3 linked regions of the Luteibacter rhizovicinus DSM 16549 genome follow. Each later gene encodes a partner of the first gene's protein in a complex. Links are inferred from orthologs where the notes say so. Each region holds a gene or a part of one and is shown on either strand. Other genes may lie near its edges.

Region 1 (7,721 bases):
GCCTTTCCTTTACGGAACGCGGAGGACCTGTCTGAGCAGCGAGGGTGGACACCAAGGTCTCCCCGCGAGACGCCCAAGTGTAAAGAGCGACGGCACAGCCGAGCCGTCTGTGCCGGCGGTGGTGGGGGGTACCGTAACCTGGCTATCGCCGATGAATCGGCTCCTACATTTGTGGGTTGCCGTGGGCGGGGTTGTGGGTGCCGCCCTAAGCAGGGTGCTACCCTTTACCGTTTCCACCGTGTCGAACCGCCCCATGCGTATTGCCCTTGGCGTCGAATACGACGGCACCGACTTTCTCGGCTGGCAGCGGCTGAGCCATGCGAAGACCGTGCAGGGTTCGCTGGAGCAGGCGCTCAGCTTCGTCGCCCACGCGCCCATCGAAGTGACCGCCGCCGGCCGCACCGATGCCGGCGTGCACGGCCGTTGCCAGGTGGTCCACTTCGATACGGAGGTGGTGCGCGACCTGCGTGGCTGGATCCTCGGTGCCTGTTCCAACCTTCCGCACGCGGTGGCGGTGACCTGGGCGCAGCCGGTCCCGGACGACTTCCACGCACGATTTTCCGCGCGGGCCCGCCGGTATCGCTACCGCATCCTGCCGCGTTTCGTCCGTCCCGCCCTCGATGCGCGCTTCGTCGCATGGGAGCGTCGCCAGATCGATGCCGAGGCGATGAACGAGGCCGCGCAAGCGATCGTCGGCGAGCACGATTTCACCGCGTTCCGGGCCATTTCCTGTCAGGCCGCGCATGCGCGCCGCAACGTGCGCTCGATCCGTGTTTTTCGCGAAGACATCCACGTCGTCGTGGAAATCGAAGCAAATGCCTTTCTTCACCACATGGTGCGCAACATCGTCGGCTCGCTGCTGCGGATCGGGCGCGGCGAGGAGAGCGTCGGCTGGATGGCCGAACTGCTCGCTGGCCGCGACCGCGAGGTTGCAGGTGCGACGGCACCGGCGGAAGGCCTGACTTTCCTCGGTCCTCTTTACGAAGCCCACTGGGGGCTGCCACAGGAAGTGACGCTATGACCCGGATCAAGTTTTGCGGACTCACCCGCCTGGACGACGTACAGCTGGCTGCTGGCCTGGGTGTCGATGCCATCGGCTTCGTGATGACACGGCGCAGCAAGCGCTTCGTCGACCCGACCGCCGCGGCACGGCTGCGCGACGCGGTGCCGCCCTACATCACGACCGTCGCGCTGGTGATGGACGATGAGCCTGCGTTCATCGACGAAGTGCTGCGCGTCCTGCGTCCGGACATGCTGCAATTCCACGGCGACGAAACCGACGAGGACTGCGCTGCCTACGGAGTCCGCTACACGAAGGCCATCGCGATGGGCGAGGGCGCGAGTGCGCTCGAGCGCCTGCATCGGTTCCCTCGCGCGGCCGGTCTGCTGCTCGATGGCCATGGCCTCGGCGAGCAGGGCGGTAGCGGCCAGTGCTTCGACTGGTCGTTGATGCCGAAGGATCTTGCGCAGCCCCTGATCCTTGCCGGCGGCCTGGATGCCGACAACGTGGCCGAAGCCATTCGCGTGGCGCGGCCCTGGGCCGTGGACGTCTCCAGCGGGATCGAGTCGTCGCCCGGCATCAAGGATCGGGCTAAGATGGAACGCTTCATTTCTGCTGTACGACGATAACGAGAAGGCAATGACCGAGATCGCGGATTTCCACGCCTATCCGGATGCGCATGGGCGCTTCGGGGCTTACGGCGGCATCTACGTGGCTGAGACGCTCATGGAGCCGCTCGCCGAACTGACCGCCGCGTACGAAAAGCTGCGGACGGATCCCGCTTTCATCGCCGAACTCGATCGCGACCTCAAGTACTACGTCGGTCGCCCCAGTCCGGTCTATCACGCCGAGCGCCTGTCCGCGCATGTCGGCGGCGCGCGCATCCTGCTCAAGCGGGAAGACCTCAATCACACCGGCGCGCACAAGATCAACAACACCGTGGGCCAGGCGCTGGTTGCCCGGCACATGGGCAAGACGCGGATCATCGCCGAGACCGGCGCTGGCCAGCACGGCGTGGCGAGTGCGACCGTCGCCGCGCGCATGGGCCTGAAGTGCGTGGTCTATATGGGCGCCGTGGACATCGAGCGCCAGAAGATCAACGTCTATCGCATGCGCCTGCTCGGCGCCGACGTGGTGCCGGTCACCTCGGGCTCGAAGACGCTCAAGGATGCGCTCAATGAGGCGATGCGCGACTGGGTGACCAACGTCGCCGACACGTTCTACATCATCGGCACGGTCGCCGGCCCGCACCCGTATCCGCAGATGGTGCGTGACTTCAACGCCATCGTCGGGCGCGAAGCGCGCGAGCAGGTGCTCGAGCAGTTCGGCCGTCTGCCCGATGTCGTCACCGCCTGTGTCGGTGGTGGGTCGAATGCGATCGGCATCTTCCACGCGTTCCTCAACGACCGCGACGTGCGCATCGTCGGCGCCGAGGCGGCCGGTGACGGTATCGAAACAGGGCGGCACGCCGCCTCGCTCGCCGCCGGCAAGCCGGGCGTACTGCATGGCAATCGCACGTACGTGCTGTCGGATGCGAACGGGCAGATCGTCGAAACCCATTCGGTCTCGGCAGGCCTGGATTATCCCGGCGTCGGCCCCGAGCATGCCTTCCTGAAGGATGCCGGCCGTGCCGAGTACGTCGGCATCACCGACGACGAAGCGCTGGAAGCCTTCCACCTGCTGGCGCGTACCGAGGGCATCCTCGCGGCGCTGGAGTCGAGCCACGCGATCGCCCAGGCGATCAAGCTCGCACGCGAGCTGCCGAAGGACGGCCTCGTGCTCGCCAATCTTTCCGGTCGTGGCGACAAAGACGTGCACACGATCGCCGAGCGTGAAGGGATCGAACTCTGATGAGCCGCATCGAACGTCGTTTTGCGGCGCTGAAGGCCGCCGGCCGCACGGGTCTGATTCCTTTCGTCACCGCAGGCGACCCGTCGCCCGATGACATGGTGCCGATGCTGCACGCCCTGGTCGCCGCCGGCGCCGACGTGATCGAGCTTGGCGTACCGTTTTCCGACCCGATGGCGGATGGCCCGGTCATCCAGCACGCCAGCGAGCGCGCCATCGCCAAGGGCGTCGGCCTGCACAATGTACTGGCCTGGGTCGCGGCATTTCGTGAGACGGACGACGAAACGCCGATCGTCCTGATGGGCTATCTGAATCCCATCGAGATGTATGGTTACGAGGAGTTCGCCGAAGATGCCGTGGAGAAGGGTGTCGATGGCGTCCTGATGGTAGATTGTCCGCTGGAGGAGTCGCACGTGCTCGCACCGCTCCGGGCAGCCGGCCTCGACCAGATCCTGCTGGCGTCGCCGACGACCACGGCAGCGCGGCTGACCGCCCTCAGCGAGGCCGCCGCGGGCTTCCTGTATTATGTGTCGTTCGCTGGCATCACCGGGGCCGCCCAGCTGAGCACCGGCGACATCGCCGAGCGCGTGGCGGGTATCCGAGCGAAGTCGAAGGCACCGGTAGCCGTCGGCTTCGGTGTTCGCGACGCGGCCAGTGCCGTGGCGATCGGCGCCTTCGCCGACGCCGTGGTCATCGGCAGTGCCCTGGTCGACCGCCTTTCCGGCGCGACCTCGGCAGACGATCTCGCGGGCAGGGCACACGAATTTCTCGCGCCGATCCGCGCTGCGCTCGACGCGCGCTGAACGGCCGTTGCGTTAGAACGGATCCACGGAGACAACGATGAACTGGCTGCAGAAAATCATGACGCCGAAGACCCGCGCCCAGCAGCGCGCGGCCGGCGATAACAAGGGCAAGGTGCCCGAGGGCGTGTGGGAAAAGTGTGCCGGTTGCGGCACGGTCCTCTACAAGCCGGAGCTCGAGAAGTCCCTGATGGTCTGCCCGAAGTGCGGCCATCACCACGCGATCAGCGCGCGCGTGCGCCTGAACGCCTTCTTCGACGAGGGCAGCACCACCGAGCTCTGGGCGAAGATGGAAGCGGTCGACGCACTGAAGTTCAAGGACCAGAAGAAGTACAAGGACCGCGTCACCGCGGCGCAGAAAGCCACGGGCGAGAAGGACGCGCTGATCGCGATGTCCGGCCGTCTGCTGGATCGTCCGGTGGTCTCGGTCGCCTTCGAGTTCGCCTTCATGGGCGGCTCGATGGGCTCGGTGGTCGGCGAGAAGTTCGCCCGGGCCGCCGAGCGCGCCCTGGCCGACAAGAGTGCCCTGGTGTGCTTTGCCGCCACGGGTGGCGCCCGCATGCAGGAAGGCCTGTTTTCGCTGATGCAGATGGCGAAGACCTCGGCTGCGCTGGCACGCATGCGCGACGCCGGCGTGCCGTACATCTCCGTGCTCACCCACCCGACCACCGGTGGTGTCTCGGCGAGCCTGGGCATGCTGGGTGACATCAATGTCGCCGAGCCGAAAGCCCTGATCGGCTTCGCTGGACCTCGCGTCATCGAACAGACCGTGCGCGAGACCCTTCCGGAAGGCTTCCAGCGTCCCGACTTCCTGGTCGAACACGGCGCCATCGACGTCATCGTCGATCGCCGCGAAATGCGCGACAAGCTCGGCGCGATGCTCGGCATCATGCAGAAGGCGCCGCGCGCCGCCGCGTGATGTGAGGGTGTGGGAGCCGCTTCAGCGGCGATAGCAAAAAGCCCGACTCGGTCGGGCTTTTTGTGTTTTTGGTCTGGCTAGCGCGCCACATGGCGTCACACCAGCACGCGCTCCGCCCACAGCGACAAGCTGCCAAGACCCGCGCCGATCACGGTCGCGGCAAGCACATCGCTCGGATAGTGCAGTCCAAGAACGACACGAGACGCTCCGATCAGCGCCGCAAAGCCGATCAGGAAAGGCGCGAGGATCGGGTAGTGCGCCACCGCGACAACGGTGAACGCCACGGCCTGCAGCGTATGCCCGGACGGAAAACTGAATTCGTCGAGCGGCGGTACGTGGGCGATGACGCCGGGACAGGTGCGGAACGGTCGCGGACGGCGCGTCCAGCGCTTGAGTACGCGATAAAGCATCAGTGCGGTCAGACCGGTGACGGCCATCTGGACGGCCACAGCGACACCGTGCCAGCCGCCGACGAGCGCGATGACCGTCATCAGCGAATACCAGAAAACGCCATCGCCGAGCCGGCTGATGGCGCCGAAGAAGATCCCGATGGCCCGGCGTGCTCCCCAGCGATTGGCGGCGACGCACATGCGGCGATCGAGGCTCGCCCTACGCGGCGACGGCGGTGCTCCGTTCATGGACATTCTCCTCGGACAGGGATCGCATGATGGCTTCGAAGTCGTTGACGACCGACTCGGGCGAGAGGTTGGCGACAGAAACGCGTGCGGCATGCCCCATGGCCGTACGCACCGTGGCATCGGCACCCAGGGTGGCCGCGCGTTCGATCAGACCGCCTTCGTTACCTGGCGCGACGCGAATGCCGTTCTGGCCGTTGCGGATGAACTCACGCGCGGCGGCTTCGGCGTAGGCGACGACCGGGATGCCGGAGGCCATCGCCTCGAGCACGACGTTGCCGAAGGTTTCGGTGAGGCTGGGAAAGACGAAGAGATCGGCGCTGGCGTAGAACGCAGCCAGTTCATCGCCGCGGCGCGTGCCGGCGAAGATCACATCCGGGTTAGCCGCTTCGAGCGCTGCCCGGCCCGGGCCGTCGCCGACGATGACGCAGCGTGCGTGAGGTACCCGACGTGCGAGTGCGCGATAGGCCTCGATGACCACGTGCAGGTTTTTTTCCGGTGCCACGCGCCCGACGCTGAGTACTACCGGCGTGTCGGGACCGGCACCCCAGCTGTCGCGCAGGGCTTCATCGCGATGCTCCGGATGAAAGCGCGCGGTATCGACGCCGCGTCGAAGGACACGCACGTCGTGGACGCCGAGATCGTTGAGCTCGCTGGCGAGTTGGCCCGTCGGTACGAGGGTCGTCTGCGCCCGGCGATGGAAGCGGGCCAGGTAGCGGCGGACGATGGGTGTCAGGGCGCTGAAGCCATAATGGCCGACGTAGAAGTCGAATCGCGTGTGGAACCCCGTGGCGACAGGGATGCCGAGCCGACGAGCGGCGCTGACAGCGGTCCAGCCCAGCGGGCCTTCCGTCGCCACGTAGATCGCATCGGGGCGGTCCGCGCGCCAGCGGCGTTCGATGCGGAAGCGGGCGGGCAGGCCGAAGCGGAGCCCGGCGTAGCGAGGCAGGGCGGCGCCTTCGACGGCCAGAACCTCCATGCCGGCATCGCTCAGTGGCGGCGTCTCCGGATGGATCGGCCGGATGAGGTCGACGGAGTGACCCCGCCGGACGAGCCCGCGGGCGAGCGCCTGGACGGTAAGGGCTACGCCGTTGACCTCCGGTGCGTAGGTCTCGGTGACGATGCCGACTCGCATGGCGGTGCCCCTTCTGGCCTGGCTTGACGCATGCTCGCGCAATGGCGTGTCCGGGCGGTTATCGGGGCATGACCGGCATATGACAGCATGGCTGGGTTAAAATCGCGGTCTTGCCTGCCGAACGACCCACACGATGACCGTCCGTACCCGCTTCGCTCCCAGTCCCACCGGCTACCTGCATATTGGTGGTGCCCGCACCGCGTTGTATTGCTGGCTGGAATCCCGCCGCCGCGGCGGCGAGTTCGTGCTGCGAATCGAGGACACCGACCGTGAGCGGTCCACGCAGGAGGCCGTACAGGCCATCCTCGACGGCATGTCCTGGCTTGGCCTCGTGCACGACGAAGGCCCGTACTACCAGACCCTGCGTATGGATCGTTACCGCGAGGTCGCCGAGCAGCTGCTGCGTGAGGGCAAGGCCTACTACGCGTACGAGACCAAGGAAGAGATCGAGGCGATGCGCAACGCGGCGATGGCTGCAGGCGTGAAGCCGCGTTACAACGGCTACTACCGCGATCGCGACGAGCCGATGCGTGACGATCCGAACCGCGTCATCCGTTTCAAGAACCCGGCCACCGGCAGCGTTGTTTTCGACGACAAGGTGAAGGGGCGCATCGAGTGGTCCAATGAAGAGCTCGACGATCTCGTCATCTTCCGCTCGGACGGCTTCCCGACCTACAACTTCGCCGTCGTCGTGGACGACATCGACATGGGCATCACGGAAGTGATTCGCGGCGACGACCACGTCAACAACACGCCGCGCCAGATCAACATCTACAAGGCGCTGGGTGCACCCGTGCCCGAGTTCGCGCACCTGCCGATGATCCTGGGCCCGGACGGCCAGAAGCTGTCCAAGCGCCACGGCGCGGTGAGCGTCATGCAGTATCGCGACGATGGCTTCCTGCCGCATGCGCTGCTCAACTACCTGGTTCGACTCGGCTGGTCGCACGGCGACCAGGAGATCTTCTCGGTCGACGATATGAAGACCCTGTTCGACGTCGCCGATGTCAACAAGGCGGCGTCGCGCTTCGACGTCAACAAGCTGTCCTGGCTCAACCAGCACTATCTGAAGACGGACGATCCGGCCGTGCTCGGTCTCGAGCTGGCCTGGCATCTGGAGAAGATCGGCATCGATCCGGCGAAGGGCCCGAATCCGGCCGATGTCGTCGTCGCCTTGCGTGACCGCGTGCAGACCTTCAAGGAAATGGCCGAGCGCGCGACGATCTGGTACGGCCCGATCCTGGCCTGGGACGACAAAGCCATCGAGAAGCACCTGCGCACCGAGACGGCGCCGGCCGCGCTCGAAGCGGCAAAGGCCGAAATGGCCGCGCTGCCGGCGTGGACGCCCGAGGCCATTCACGGCGCGGTCGAGCGCGTGGCGGCGTCG
Region 2 (4,104 bases), 600 kb from region 1 along the record:
TTGCTCGAGCTCGTCGAGCGAATGCTCGAATTCGGCAATGGATGACGCGGGTGCAACAGGGGCGGGGGACTTCGGCATGCCCGCAAAATTAGCTCACATGGCCTTTTTGATCAATCGGAAACGCCGCGCTGCCATACCGGCAAGGCACCTATTCCGTCGAACAAAGCCTTACCGCGATCGTTCATCCAGCGGTCGCCGACCGCGATCAGGCTGCCGTTTTCGCACAGCAGGGGCATGCGCGGTCGCCGCCAGGGCGGCACGGCGCCTTCCTGGAAAAGATCGCGCAGTTCCTTGGTGATGTGGTTGCCTGCGGTGCGAATCCGGTCGCCGCCGCGCCGGTAGCGCACGGTGAGCGGTTCGGCGAGGCGCGCGCCGCCCAGCGTCAGCACGCCGCCGCCGGGCAGGGCCATCGGTTCGCCGTGCCACAGGCCCGTCCATGCCTCGTCGAACGGCTGGTACCGGGACATGGCCCACAACCGCCCCTTCCAGACGCGAACTTCCGTGTCCTGCCAGCCGACGAGTGGCAGGCGTTCTGCCGAGGCCTCGCGTATCTGCCGCTCGAGCGCCTCTCGCTGCGCCGTCGTCGGTGCGCTCAGGCCAGTGGCGTGCAGCCAGTGGTCCAGCAGCGGGGCGCGCCAGGCCGGGCGCAGGTCGAGCCATTCACGGGCGTCGAGGGTGTTCTCGTCGCGGCGCAGGTGGTCGAGTGCATCGATCCAGCTCTCACGCAAGGCGTCCGCCGCCTCCCGGCACAGGCGCGCGCTGTGCGTGATGCTGACGGGTGCCTGCGGCCATTGCGCGATCAGGGCGGGCATGACGGTGGCGCGGAGGTAGCCCCGTGCGATGCGCGGGTCGTCGTTGGAGGGGTCGTGCAGGGTCGACAGTCCATGTGTGGCGACATGGTCGAGCAGCGCGGCACGCGGGAGATCCAGCAGCGGGCGCCACAGCATCCCGGCGGCGAGCGGGCGCATCGCCTGCATCCCCGCCAGTCCGTCCGGACCCGCGCCACGCATCAGCTTGAGCAGCACGGTTTCCATCTGGTCGTCGCGATGGTGGGCGAGCACGATGTGTTCGCCGGGCCTCAGCGCCGCAGCGAAGGCGTCGTGGCGTGCGCGTCGCGCAGCGGCCTCGATGCCTTCGCCGCGCGTTAGGTCCACGGTGACTCGTACCACCTCGATCGGCACACCAAGCGAATCGCACATCCGGCGGCAGTGCACGGCCCAGGTGGCGCTATCGGCATGCAGCCCGTGGTCGACATGCAAGGCGCGCAGCGCCGGCCGCGGCATCTGGCCGGCGAGTGCGTGCAGCAGCGCGGTGGAGTCCGGGCCGCCACTGAAGGCGACGACAAGCGCAACGCCCGGCACGTCGTCCAGGGCTGCGGTGAGGTGATCGATCAGCGAGACGTTCATTTACCTTTGGCACGGAGGCGAACGAAGAGATGCCTTGCGTTGCCGATCGCGCGCTCCTCGACCTCGAACAGGCCGATGCCGTGGATCAGCCCGCTCAGTTTCGAGTAACCGTAGTTGCGCGAGTCGAACTCGGGCGAGCGCTTGTTGATGATGCTGCCGATGGCGCCGAGACTCGCCCAGCCGTTCTCGTCGGAGCCGGCGTCGATGGCGTTGCGGATCAGGTTGACCAGCTTGGTGTCGCCGCGCAGCTCGTGCGCGGTGCGCTGTACCGGCGGCTCGGAGGCTTCGTTCTCCACCGTGCCGACGAGCACTTCCGTGTAGACGAACTTGTCGCAAGCGGAGACGAAGGGTTTGGGGGTTTTCTGCTCGCCGAAACCGTAGACCATGAGGCCGGCTTCGCGGATGCGCGAGGCCAGCCGCGTGAAGTCGCTGTCACTGGAGACGATGCAGAAGCCGTCGAAGCGATTGGAGTAAAGCAGGTCCATCGCATCGATGATCATCGCCGAGTCCGTGGCGTTCTTCCCGGAGGTGTAGGCGAACTGCTGGATGGGCTGGATCGAATGATCGAGCAGGGCGGTCTTCCAGCCGTTGAGGTGTGGGCCGGTCCAGTCGCCGTAGATCCGTTTCACATGGGCGGTGCCGTACTTGGCGACTTCGGCGAGCAGGCCGTCGACGATCGCGGGACGCGCGTTATCGGCGTCGATGAGGACGGCGAGCTTATCGGTGACGTCGTTGGCCATGGTTCGATCCGCGTGCGGGGCATGGAAGCCCGATGGTACCCCGCCGCGATGTGTCGAAGCTCAGCCTTCGGTGAAGGCGCCGTAACCGCGCAGACGCTGGTAACGCTTCTCGAGCAGCTTATCGACGCCGAGCGTTTCGAGTGCATCGAGCTCGTTGAGCAGCACGGCCTTGAGGCGAATCGCCATGGACTGGGCGTTGCGGTGTGCACCACCCAGCGGTTCGCGCACGATCTTGTCGATCAGGCCATTTTCGAGCAGGCGCGGGGCCGTGAGACCCATGACTTCGGCGGCGTCCTTGGCCTTGTCGGCGCTCTTCCACAGGATGGAGGCGCAACCTTCCGGGGTGATGACGGAGTAGGTCGAGTACTGCAGCATCAGCGTGCGATCGCCGACGCCGATGGCGAGTGCGCCGCCGGAACCGCCTTCACCGGTCACGGTGCAGATGATCGGCACGCGCAGTTCGGCCATCTCGAGCAGGTTCCGGGCGATGGCCTCGGACTGCCCGCGTTCTTCGGCATTGATACCTGGCCACGCACCGGCGGTGTCGATGAAGGTGAACACCGGGATGCCAAAACGCTCGGCCATCTTGAACAGGCGCAGCGCCTTGCGGTAACCCTCGGGGCGCGGCATGCCGAAGTTGCGCTTCACCTTGGCCTTCGTGTCGCGGCCCTTCTGGTGGCCGACGATCATCACGGAGCGGCCGTTGATCCGGCCGAGGCCGCCGACGATCGCCTGGTCGTCCGCGAACATGCGGTCGCCCTTGAGCTCGTGGAATTCCTCGCACATGGCCTGGATGTAATCCAGCGTGTACGGGCGTGCCGGATGGCGCGACACCTGGCTGACCTGCCAGGGCGTGAGGTTGCGGAAGATCTCGGCGGTCTTGATCTTCAGCTTTTCACGCAGGCGGCCTACTTCCTCGTCGATATTGAATGCCTGCCCGCTGCTGGCGTGGCGAAGCTCTTCGATCTTCGCTTCCAGCTCGGCAATGGGTTGTTCGAAATCGAGGAAGTTGGGATTCATGAAATAGGGTGCATCCGGGCAAGACCGCTGATTATACCTAGTGGCGCCCGGCGCGGTGTGCGCAAGGGTACGGACGACAGAGGATCGGTGTAAGTGATTGAGCGGATTTCTGAAATCCGTGTAGGTCGACCGCCTGATCAGGCGTTGGGCTCGCCCGCGATGCAGCCCTCCATGCTCCAATCGCCTCACCCCCAACCATCAAGGAATGATGATGCGCAAATCCCTCCCCGCCTTCCTGCTCGCGTCCGCTGTCGCCCTGGGTGGCACCGGCACGGCCCTGGCCGGCGATCCCGGGCGGCTTCCGGACCTCCCGGCCTGTGTCCTCGGGCAGGCCTACGATGGCGCCTGCCTCCTGCCCCTGAAGGACGGTCAGTTCACGGACGGCAGCCTGTCGTCCTGGCGTCGCGTCGGTCTGCCGGGTCACGGTGTCGACCCCGACGGCATGACCTATGCGGCCCTGCCGACGGGCAGCGGCATCTCGCAAGCGGTCTACGCCCATACGGGCCAGAATACGGCCGATGCCGTCTATGCCGTGCGCTTTCGCGTCCGCGCCGAGCACGATCAGGCGCAGGTACGCGCCACGCTCTCGATGAGCACCGACCAGGGTGCTGGCAGGGTTGTCCTGGGTCACATCACCAGCACGGCGCAGGCGGAGGAATGGAGCACCGTGGCATTGAGCGTGCAGGGTCGCCCTTACGCCGCCCCGGCACACGTGCTGCTGGAAATCGAGAACGAAGGCGGCGCGCACACGACCGTGCAGGTGGACGACGTCGCGCTCGTCCAGAACACCGACGTGGACGTGCTCTGATCGGAACGGCTTAGTCGGCCGGCCGCACCAGTCGCAACTCGGTGCCCAATACTCCCGGCAAGGCGCGCAGTGTGCGCATCAGGTCGGGCAGGGCACGTACCCGCCAGGCCTCGCCCAGTTCGAAGCTGGC
Region 3 (3,958 bases), 2.4 Mb from region 1 along the record:
ACATCGTCGTCGTCCGCCTCGACCCCGGCCTGGCCTTCGGCACGGGCACGCACCCGACCACCGCGATGTGCCTGGAGTGGCTGGATGGCCAGCAGATGGCCGACAAGCTGGTTCTCGACTACGGCTGCGGCTCCGGCATCCTTGCGATCGCGGCACTGAAGTTGGGCGCCGCCCGCGCCGTCGGCATCGACAACGATCCGCAAGCGCTCATTTCCTCGCACGACAACGCCGAGCGTAACGGCGTGCATGCGGATCTGGCCGTCTATCTGCCGGGCGAGGCGCCGACCGAGCTCGCCGATGTGCTTGTCGCGAATATCCTCGCAGGGCCGCTGGGTGAGCTTGCCCCGACCTTTGCCGCCGCCGTGAAGCCGGGTGCACCGTTCGCGCTGTCGGGCATCCTTCATGGGCAGCACGAGGAATTGCTGGTGCGCTATGCGGAATGGTTCGAGGATCTCGAAGTGCGCACGCTGGAAGACTGGGTGCGCATCAGCGGTCGTCGCCGTAGCTGAATCGGACAGCTGTTAAATGTGGAAGCCGCTTCAGCGGTGATCAAACCATGTGGGAGCCGCTTCAGCGGCGAAAAGCCGACAGAGCAAAGAAGCCAGTGCAGTCATCGCTAGCGAAAGCCGCGAGGGGCAAGGCCCTTGGGGCCGCCGGCGCAGCTCTTCGAGGCGGGCGGTAGCTTCTCTCTCGCTCCGTCAGGGAGTCGGGGCCGCCCTCAGCTTATGCGGCCCCAAGGGCCTTGCCCCTCGCGCCACCGCACGCTGCGGTTGCGTGCGGTCGCGCGCACCGCCCACAAGCTCGAGGCGCTGCTGTTGTAGGAGCCGATTCATCGGCGAATCCTCAGCGCTGATATCGCGAACGAGGCCGAACATCGCATCGTGCAGGAGGTTCAACCGCTCACCCGATGCAACACAAGGCCTCACTCGAAGGTCCGATAGCCTGAGGGTTCGCCGCTGAAGCGGCTCCCACAGGGGTCGGGCGGCTCCCACAGGTGCCGCGGATGCCACAGGTGCAACAAAAAAGGCCGAAGTCACGCAGTGAGATCACCGCGTGACTCCGGCCTTCTTATCGAAACCTCACACCGGAGGCGGCGTTTCTTTCTGCTCCGCCATGCGCTTTTCCAGATAGTGGATGTTCTGTCCACCCTGCTGGAAACCGACGTCGGCCATGATGCGCTGCTGCAGCGGGATATTGCACTTCACGCCTTCGATCACGGTCTCGTTCAACGCCATGCGCATGCGCGCGATGGCGGTGGCACGATCCGGGCCGTGCACGATGATCTTGCCGATCATCGAATCGTAGTTCGGCGGGATGCGGTAGCCATCGTAGAGATGGGTGTCGACGCGTACGCCCGGGCCACCCGGCGCCTCGAAACGCTTCACCGTGCCGGGGCTCGGCATGAAGGTGTCGGGATCCTCGGCATTCACGCGGCACTCGATGGCGTGACCGGTGAACACGATGTCTTCCTGGCGGATCGAGAGCTTCTCGCCGCCAGCGATGAGCAACTGCTCGCGAACGAGGTCGATGCCGGTCACCAGCTCGGTCACCGGATGCTCCACCTGGATACGGGTGTTCATCTCGATGAAGTAGAAGCGGCCGCCCTCGAACAGGAATTCGAAGGTGCCTGCGCCGCGATAACCGATGCGCAGGCAGGCGTCGACGCAGACCTTGCCGATCTGGGCGCGCATTTCCGGGGTGATGCCGGGCGCCGGTGCTTCTTCGACAACCTTCTGGTGGCGGCGCTGCATGGAGCAGTCGCGTTCACCGAGGTGGATCGCATTGCCCTGGCCGTCGGCAAGCACCTGGATCTCCACGTGGCGCGGATTCTCCAGGAACTTCTCCATGTAGACCTGATCGTTGCTGAAAGCCGCCTTGGCTTCCTGCTTCGTCATGACGATGGAGTTGGCGAGGTGGGCCTCAGTGCGCACGACGCGCATACCGCGACCACCGCCGCCGCCCGACGCCTTGATGATGACCGGGTAGCCGATCTCACGGGCGATGCGGATGTTCTCGTCGGTGTCGTCGCCCAACGGGCCGCCCGAGCCGGGCACGCACGGCACGCCGGCCGCCTTCATGGCGCGGATGGCTTCGACCTTGTCGCCCATCAGGCGGATCACATCGGCGGTCGGGCCGATGAAGATGAAGCCCGAGGTCTCGACCTGTTCGGCGAAGTTGGCGTTCTCCGAGAGGAAGCCGTAGCCCGGATGGATCGCCTGGGCGTCGGTGATCTCGGCGGCGGCGATGATCCGGGGAATGTTGAGGTAGCTGTCGGCCGAGGGACCCGGGCCGATGCATACCGATTCGTCGGCCAGGCCGACGTGCTTGAGGTTGCGATCCACGGTGGAGTGCACCGCGACCGTCTTGATGCCGAGCGCGTGGCACGCGCGCAGCACCCGCAGCGCGATTTCGCCGCGGTTGGCGATGACTACCTTCTCGAGCATGGTGTCAGGCCTCAGGCGATGACGAACATGGGTTCGTCGAATTCGACCGGCTGGCCGTTCTCGACCAGGACAGCGACGACGGTGCCCGAGACGTCGGCCTCGATCTGGTTGAACATCTTCATCGCTTCGATGATGCCCAGCGTTTCACCTGCCTTGACCTGCTTGCCGACCGTGGCGAACGCCGGGGCGCCCGGCGTCGACGAGGCGTAGAAGGTGCCGACCATCGGCGCCTTGGTCACGTGGCCAGCCGGGAGACCGGTTTCGACCGGTGCAGCGGCGGCGGGCGCGACGGCGACGGGAGCGGCGGCCACCGGAGCGACTTGCTGCATCGGGGCGGCGTACATCTGCGGCGCAGCGGTGCCCTTCGGCACGCGGGACAGGCGTACGACTTCTTCGCCTTCCTTGATTTCCAGCTCGGCGAGGTTCGATTCCTCGAGCAGGTCGATGAGTTTCTTGATCTTGCGCAGGTCCATGGGACAAACCTTCTGGTGGTGGATGCGGTCCGCCGGCTGGGCGAACCGCCAATGGGAGTCAGGCCGCGGGCACCGCCAGGCGGAGCAGGGTGGCTTCTAGCGCCAGGCGGTAGCTGTCACCGCCAAAGCCGCAGATCACGCCGGTGGCCAGGTCGGACAGATACGAGTGATGGCGGAACGCCTCGCGCGCATGCGGATTGGACAGGTGGATCTCGATGAACGGGATCGACACGCCGGCAAGGGCGTCGCGGATGGCAATGGACGTGTGCGTGAACGCAGCCGGGTTGATCAGGATCCAGGCGACGCCTTCGTCGCGTGCCTGATGGATGCGGGCGATCAACTCGTGCTCGGCGTTGGACTGGAACCAGCTCAGTTCGTGGCCGGCCGCCTGGGCGCGGGCCTGCAGCGAGACATTGATGTCGGAGAGGGTCTCATGCCCGTAGACCGACGGTTCGCGCACGCCGAGCAAATTGAGGTTGGGTCCGTGCAGGACGAGGATCCTGGCCACTGTTCACCTGTGCCTTGTATCCGGGGTTCCGGAACGCCGCGCAGTGTGCGCCTGTCCCCCGGACTTGTCCAGTTCGGTGAAGATCGCCGTAGATCGCTGGAGATCGTGACTTTCCACACTGCAGCGTATGGTAGACCCTCAGCGCATTCGCCCCGAACAACGTTACGAGGGCATAGGCGGGGTGGGAGCCGATTCATCGGCGAATGGTGAATACACCCGCGGCGCAGCCGCGACCTTGAGGTGCTTGCCTCGGTTCCCGCCAAAGGAAGAGCATCGCCGCTGAAGCGGCTCCCACAGGGGTTCCCACAGGGGCTCTCACAACCTCACCCCTCCGGGAACAGCTTCTTCCAGCCCTCGATACCCAGCTCATCCAACGTCGCCATGTTCGCTTCGAAAATCGTCGAGGCCTCGGGGAAAGCGGCCACGGCCTTGTCGATGCTGTCCTCGCGGAGGAGGTGCAGGGTCGGGTAGGGCGAACGATTGGTGTAGTTGGTGATGTCGTCGGGACCGGTGCCCTCGAACTGGAAGTCAGG

The links. Proteins that work in one complex are often made in the same cells at the same time.
Region 2: the proteins of accD (region 1) and BJI69_RS12680 are in contact, whole or in part, in a solved structure (PDB 8UXZ), measured with the Escherichia coli proteins. The link is inferred for Luteibacter rhizovicinus DSM 16549 from one-to-one orthologs.
Region 3: the proteins of accD (region 1) and accB are in contact, whole or in part, in a solved structure (PDB 8UXZ), measured with the Escherichia coli proteins. The link is inferred for Luteibacter rhizovicinus DSM 16549 from one-to-one orthologs.

Annotation. Positions count from the first base shown.
Region 1 is NZ_CP017480.1:3,390,740-3,398,460, forward strand. What follows is about bases 2,732-5,627. They hold accD (acetyl-CoA carboxylase, carboxyltransferase subunit beta), read left to right. Parts: upstream 2,732-3,688; coding sequence 3,689-4,567; downstream 4,568-5,627. Other genes in these bases: trpB (tryptophan synthase subunit beta), read left to right, coding at 2,732-2,851; trpA (tryptophan synthase subunit alpha), read left to right, coding at 2,851-3,651; BJI69_RS15555 (phosphatase PAP2 family protein), read right to left, coding at 4,663-5,205; BJI69_RS15560 (glycosyltransferase family 4 protein), read right to left, coding at 5,177-5,627. Also shown: tRNA pseudouridine(38-40) synthase TruA, read left to right, coding at 254-1,021; BJI69_RS15535 (phosphoribosylanthranilate isomerase), read left to right, coding at 1,018-1,629; more of trpB, read left to right, coding at 1,640-2,731; more of BJI69_RS15560, read right to left, coding at 5,628-6,337; gltX (glutamate--tRNA ligase), read left to right, coding at 6,471-7,721.
Region 2 is NZ_CP017480.1:2,796,584-2,800,687, forward strand. Bases 1,187-4,104 are described here. They hold BJI69_RS12680 (acetyl-CoA carboxylase carboxyltransferase subunit alpha), read right to left. Parts: upstream 3,167-4,104; coding sequence 2,207-3,166; downstream 1,187-2,206. Other genes in these bases: tilS (tRNA lysidine(34) synthetase TilS), read right to left, coding at 1,187-1,406; BJI69_RS12675 (NYN domain-containing protein), read right to left, coding at 1,403-2,146; BJI69_RS12685 (hypothetical protein), read left to right, coding at 3,378-3,974; dnaE (DNA polymerase III subunit alpha), read right to left, coding at 3,985-4,104. In the rest of the region: BJI69_RS12665 (exodeoxyribonuclease VII small subunit), read right to left, coding at 1-78; more of tilS, read right to left, coding at 111-1,186. UniProt on the Escherichia coli protein: Component of the acetyl coenzyme A carboxylase (ACC) complex. First, biotin carboxylase catalyzes the carboxylation of biotin on its carrier protein (BCCP) and then the CO(2) group is transferred by the carboxyltransferase to acetyl-CoA to form malonyl-CoA.
Region 3 is NZ_CP017480.1:979,859-983,816, reverse strand. The notes cover bases 1,187-3,958. They hold accB (acetyl-CoA carboxylase biotin carboxyl carrier protein), read right to left. Parts: upstream 2,918-3,958; coding sequence 2,456-2,917; downstream 1,187-2,455. Other genes in these bases: BJI69_RS04540 (DUF1415 domain-containing protein), read right to left, coding at 3,749-3,958; aroQ (type II 3-dehydroquinate dehydratase), read right to left, coding at 2,976-3,425; accC (acetyl-CoA carboxylase biotin carboxylase subunit), read right to left, coding at 1,187-2,444. In the rest of the region: prmA (50S ribosomal protein L11 methyltransferase), read left to right, coding at 1-509; more of accC, read right to left, coding at 1,080-1,186. UniProt on the Escherichia coli protein: This protein is a component of the acetyl coenzyme A carboxylase complex; first, biotin carboxylase catalyzes the carboxylation of the carrier protein and then the transcarboxylase transfers the carboxyl group to form malonyl-CoA.